Regions from separate parts of the Cytobacillus sp. EB106-05-05-XG126 genome, predicted to be linked through region 2. Evidence: riboswitches for the same ligand, from Rfam matches in the RefSeq annotation. Region 2 holds a riboswitch; the other holds the start of a gene.
The links. A riboswitch is a leader RNA that binds a small molecule or an ion and turns the genes downstream of it on or off. The one in region 2 is predicted to bind preQ1.

Region 1: it holds a riboswitch for preQ1, as region 2 does, so the genes downstream of both, queF (preQ(1) synthase) here and queC (7-cyano-7-deazaguanine synthase QueC) in region 2, are expected to answer to the same signal.

The regions. Positions count from the first base shown of each region.
Region 1 is NZ_JBYTDU010000001.1:33,139-36,253, forward strand. It holds gene AC3WTL_RS00180 (AhpC/TSA family protein) at 1-314, opposite strand, end outside; gene AC3WTL_RS00185 (Bax inhibitor-1 family protein) at 549-1,190, opposite strand; gene mscL (large conductance mechanosensitive channel protein MscL) at 1,260-1,631, opposite strand; PreQ1 riboswitch class I at 1,775-1,820, shown strand; gene queF (preQ(1) synthase) at 1,931-2,428, shown strand; gene AC3WTL_RS00200 (YhdT family protein) at 2,589-2,879, shown strand; gene panF (sodium/pantothenate symporter) at 2,876-3,115, shown strand, end outside.
Region 2 is NZ_JBYTDU010000001.1:992,905-996,019, reverse strand. It holds gene queE (7-carboxy-7-deazaguanine synthase QueE) at 1-234, opposite strand, end outside; gene queD (6-carboxytetrahydropterin synthase QueD) at 227-703, opposite strand; gene queC (7-cyano-7-deazaguanine synthase QueC) at 707-1,366, opposite strand; PreQ1 riboswitch class I at 1,420-1,462, opposite strand; gene AC3WTL_RS04975 (CBS domain-containing protein) at 1,965-2,687, opposite strand; gene pxpB (5-oxoprolinase subunit PxpB) at 3,025-3,115, shown strand, end outside.

The DNA of each region.
Region 1 (3,115 bases), 960 kb from region 2:
CATGTCCCGCCCTGAATGTAGACATCCTGAGTTTTCATGGATTTCATGACAAACTCCTTTTGTTTTTCATCCTTAGGGATAAAGCCGCCGACTTTTCCTGTAATAAACCCAAGTGCTGCTTTTGAAAGAAGCTTCCACTTTGGCATGGTTTTATGTCCCATTCCTCTATAAGCTTCCCGGGAAGGGTCGCCGAGGATCGGAAAAGGGAACGGACCGAATTGCCCAAGGAATTGACTGATAAAGGTTCCTTTCGAAGGTGCAATGACTATGACTTGAAATCCTTTAGCTTCTACTTCATTTATGCGCTCGCGCAACTGCGCAAGATATTCCCGGCAGACCGGTCAGCCAAGATGGCGGACAAAGACAGCCATTGTGTACTGGCTGCTGATGGCCTGTTCAAGGGTAATGTTTTTATCAGAGTTTTGGGTTTCTAAAATATATTCCATGAATATCCCGCCTTTCGGATTTACATCTGATCATACCTAATTCTCTTGAAGGAATAAAGAATTGCGGCTTGCACATAAAAAAACAGGAGTTCGCACTCCTGTTTAGTCCCGGCTCCCCAATATCCCAAAAATGCGAAGGATATTAATGAACAGGTTGATAAAATCAAGGTATAGGTTAAGAGCCATCAAAGGCACTTCTTCCGGTGACACTCCATACTGCTTCATGCGGTTGAAGTCGAATAGCACATATCCGCTGAACACTAGCACTCCGATGAAGGAGAACGCGAGCATCGCATTAGAGCTTAATGGCCAGATGAGACTGAAAATTCCAATCGCAATAAGTGCGAGCAATGCCGCCATCAGCATGCCGCCAAGGAAAGATAAGTCCCGCTTCGTTGTCGAAGCATAAACGGCTAAGCCTGTGAACACAACCGTTGTCGTCGCTAGTGCTGTTAAAACAGGGTTAGGTCCAATAGCAGCCAGGTAGTGGGCAACAATCGGGTAGGTCGTCATCCCTGAAATAAATGTAAATACATAAAGGAATGTATACCCAATAGCTTTTTTGCGGCGGAGCAGGAAAGCGAAAAGCAGCATTCCGAGTTCAAGAAGCATTAGGGGCAAAAACAGGACTGGAGGGATGAAAACACCCGCCATCGTTCCGGTAAATGCAATCCCCAATGATAAGGCAAACGCCCGTAAAACAGAGGGCAAATAACTGTTATTTGCGGTATGCTGTACATACATTTCTTCATTTCTCCTCTTTAATCATTTGTATATGTATATACGACTGAGCTATTATTTAAGTTTCATAAATTATTTATTTTTTAAAAGGTCTCTTATTTCAGTTAAAAGCTCCACATTTTTATCCACAGCTGGTGCCGGTGCTGCCTCTTCTTTCTTTTTGAAACGATTGTTAATAATCCTGATAAAGAGGAAAATGGAGAATGCCACGATGAAGAAATCCACCACATTCTGTATGAATAAACCATATTTGACCTCGGCGCTGCCGACTTTTATCATCAGATCGCTAAAGTCCACTCCGCCCATCAGCAATCCGACAAGCGGCATAATAATATCATCTACAAGGGAAGATACAATCTTTCCGAAGGCAGCTCCGATTACAACCCCAACTGCCAAATCCAGGACATTTCCCTTTAGGGCGAATTTTTTAAACTCATTCCACATAACAAGTCACCTTTCTTTGAAAAATTACCGTTATTATACTATGAAGAATGTATGAAAACCAGATAGAGAAAGCACCTATTGACAGAAACAGGCTTTTTCTCTATAGTAACTATGACAATTATATTTCTATTATTCCCGTGTGAGCGGGAGAGGTTCATAGCTTCACCCTCTATAAAAAACTATGGCTTTGATTATAATAATCAACCATATCCATGAGAGGATATGGTTTTATTTTTCAAGCTGTACTTTTCGGACCTCTCTTTAGGATCAGCGGGATCATATAAAGGGAGGCTATTTTTATGTCAGGAAGAAAAGATGAGGAATTAACGGATATTACATTATTGGGAAATCAGGGTACTAACTATCTTTTTGAATATTCGCCTGAGATTCTGGAGGCTTTTGATAATAAGCATCCAAACCGCGATTATTTTGTTAAGTTTAATTGTCCTGAGTTTACGAGCCTTTGTCCGAAAACAGGCCAGCCGGATTTTGCGACCATCTATATCAGCTATATTCCGGATCAAAAGATGGTAGAGAGCAAGTCGTTAAAGCTATATCTTTTCAGCTTCAGAAATCATGGCGATTTCCATGAGGATTGCATGAACATCATTATGAATGATCTTATCGAATTAATGGATCCCCGCTATATTGAGGTTTGGGGGAAATTCACACCACGTGGCGGAATCTCCATCGATCCGTATTGCAACTACGGAAAGCCGGGTACGAAATATGAAAAAATGGCCGATTACCGCTTGATGAACCATGATCTATATCCAGAGACGATTGACAATCGTTAAGAACATAGCTTGCTTAAAGTTCATTTTTAAAATAATATCAAAAAAGGCAGAGGAATCTGCTTTTTTTGTTGCAGAAAATATACATAAGTGGGATTATATTTAGGGAATATTCTGTATTTTAATAGAGCAGTACAATAATAAAGCTCTGAAAGGGGACATAATGAAGAAAAGCATACATAAAAAAGATCCTCGCTTTAAAGTAGCAGAGAAAGAAGCGTGGATTGGCATTGGTCTCGTACTCTTTAATTTTATTTGGTGGTATGGGTTTGCCTATGGGCTGGGGTCCGAACCTGCCGATGAGTATACATTCATCATGGGCCTGCCTGCCTGGTTTTTCTGGAGCTGTGTAGCCGGATTTGTCGTCATGGTGATACTGGTATCAGCAGCTGTGAAATTCCTGTTTAAGGAAGTTACGTTCGAAGAAAACGGGGAAGGGGGAGAATCCGAATGAACTGGCAGGTCATTGCTCCTCTTATCTTCTTTTTAATCATTATTTTTCTGGTGGGTTTATGGTCCAGCAGGAAGATTGATACGAGCAGTTCGTTTCTGCAGGATTATTTTCTTGGAGGAAGGCAGCTGGGCGGTTTTATTCTGGCCATGACCATGATTGCCACCTACGGAAGTGCCAGCAGTTTCATTGGGGGTCCTGGTGTTGCATACACACAGGGGCTTGGCTGGGTACTGCTT
Region 2 (3,115 bases):
AGTTACAAAAGAAAATCCATTCCCGCCGAGTTCTTTAAGCTCCTTCCAAATTTCATCCGGTTCCATTTGGCGGATGCTGTCCTTCGCACTTCCATCCCAAGTAAAAGAGGAATCACACCAGCTGCAGGAATAATCACATCCTGCTGTACGGACGAACATCGTTTTCTGGCCAATCACCATTCCTTCCCCCTGAATGGTCGGCCCGAAGATTTCCAGTACAGGAATCTTACTCAACCTCCATCCACTCCCTTCTTGCCTCAGCATAGCTTGTTGGAGTTTCAAAAAGGCGCACAAATTCAACTCTTGCACCGTCATATTGCTCTATTCTGTTTTGCAGGCTTTCTTGCATTTTTTCATAAATCCAGACAACCATATTCTCAGCTGTCGTATTCATCGGCGGCAGCGTTTCATTCAGATACTTGTGGTCAAGAAATATCTCAATCTCATTTTTCCAGATTTCTTTTATGTCGCCGAAATCTATCATTAACCCTCTGTCATCCACAAATCCGCTTATGCCAAAAATCACCTTGTAGGTGTGGCCGTGCAGGTTTTTGCATTTGCCTTCATAACAATGCAGATGATGGGCTGAATCAAAAGTGAATTCCTTGCTGACCATTACACGCTTATGGTGGTATTTCAGCTGATCCGGCTTAATGTCTTCATTGATTTTTTGGAGTTTATCAACAATCCTAAATCCGTACATGGCTTAAAGCTCCCCCTTTTCATTGAGGTATTCTTCAAGGCCCTTTTGTCTTAAATGGCATGCAGGACACTCACCGCAGCCATCTGCCGGAATGCCGTTGTAACATGTCAGCGTATTATTACGCACATACTCAAGGGCATCCAAGTCATCTGCCAGCTTCCAGGTCTCAGCTTTATTGAGCCACATTAAAGGTGTATGGATCACAAACTGCCCATCCATAGACAGATTCAGTGTGACATTCAGTGATTTTATAAACATATCCCGGCAATCAGGGTAGCCGCTGAAATCTGTCTCACACACACCTGTAATAATATGCCTTGCATTGATTTGACTCGCAAGCACACCGGCAAATGACAGGAATAACAGGTTTCTCCCGGGTACAAATGTAGATGGAAGCCCGCCTTCCTCTCCATCCTTTACTTCAATATCATCACGGGTCAGTGCGTTTGGGGCAAGCTGATTCAACAGGGACATATCAAGGATATGATGCCTGATTCCCAGATCTTTTGCTATTTGCTGGGCACATTCAATTTCAAGCTTGTGCCGCTGATTATAATTAAAAGTGACTGCTTCCACCTCGGCAAAACGTTCCTTTGCCCAGAATAAGCAGGTAGTACTATCCTGGCCGCCGCTGAATACAACGAGCGCTTTATCATTTTCCATAAAAAATTCTCCTTTAACATAGAAAAAACAGGACCACTAAGAAAGCAGACCTGTTTTCCTTAGTTTTTTAAAGAGGGTAGCTAGAACCTCTACCGCATACACGGATTTTCTATTGAACTATCAGTTTATATTATCATCTTTACCGGAGTTTTAGAAGGTATTACTTATACTCAAATAAAAAGTTTTATAATTCTAAATCATGCAAAATATTATCGCAGTCTAACGGGCAGTAAGACCCCCACTTCAAGATTCAGAGGAATCAAAGGAGGATAAGTGGGGATCAAACTGCCCAATCTAGCTGCGGCTCCTAGGGGCTCGAGGTCATAAGCCAATCAGCTGGTGGGAAGAAAGGGACTTCCCTCCAGCTACTCGTCTTATGCTTGTCACCCCTGGGCAAGTCGCCTCGCTTTATAATGTAAAGGCCCGATTGGTGAGATACAGTGAAACTTGCCGATGCGCAGGCAGAGGCTTAGTTGAACCAATCGGGTTCGTAGTGTCGATTGATCGAAGCGCTAGCGGAGATCTTAGCGACACTAGAACGCGACTAACAATCAGTGGGGGATGAGGAAAACCCCCACTGATTGAAGTTTCACTTTATCTAATTTTCTGAATCTGCCTCCAGCAGGTCCCAGGCTGTAATGATGCCTTTTGGTTTTTCGGTCGGCTTTCCATTCTCGGTTACAATGATCCCTTCAAGTTTTTCATTTTTATTTCTGCTCTCCTCAAACATATCCTCTAAATCGAAAATAGAGGTATTCGTTCCGGCAAAGGCTATTTGGTGCTTCGATTTCTTGTTGAAAAGCTCTTTGATTTTCACCTTTTTCAGCTGGATCGTTTCTTCAGTAAAATGCTCTGCCATCCATTTTACAATATCCGCTGATGTTAACAGCCAGGAATATTCCTCTTCCCGCGAATAAATGGGAAACTGGGAATGCGAGAATTTATTGATAATGGCCAGTACATCTGAAAGCTTGCCATCTTCATAAAAATAAAATACCGGTGTGGCAGCAATCGAAATCGCGGTTTTGGGCTTTTCAAAATGGCCGGCAATCCGTTCAATTTTTTCCACCGTTTCCAGGTGCGGTTCTGCTATATAATAATCCAGATCAATTTTTTCATGAACAATAGCATTTCTCAGTTTGGCAAACTGATGTAAATCATCCTCATATAATCGAATCAGCGAATGGTTTTTCTGTATTTCAATCAGCTTATAAAACCTGTCTGTTCTGGCTTGTTTAGCAGATTGTTTCAAAGCCTTGTGAATTCGGTTAAAGGCTGCCTCAAATCTTTCTGATAAGTTCATTTCTCTATCTGCACCCACAATAATCTCTCCCTAATTCATAATGTCCCTACTTTATTCCCATATTAGAGGACAAAATAAACTATGAAGATTCTGGTTCGCCTTCCGGCAGAATAATTTGCACAAATAGAATTTTCAATCTATTATATGATATTATATTGTTTAGCTGAAGATATTGCATAAATATATAAGTTTACTAATAAATTTTTTCGCTCTAACGTGAATAAACATAGATTTCCCTTTTTTTAGGAAAGAATAATATGTGTATTTCGTCTCGGTGAAAAAGGCTATTTATTATTATTGAATAATATTTTCCAACCTTCAGCTCCTTACATTTAGTGCGAAAGCAGGTGAAATAATGGATTACACTGTACATCCTTTAGGAGATAATGCCGTTCTTATTGAACTTGGGAACGAAATCAGTGAGGATGCACATCAAAAAGTGCAGA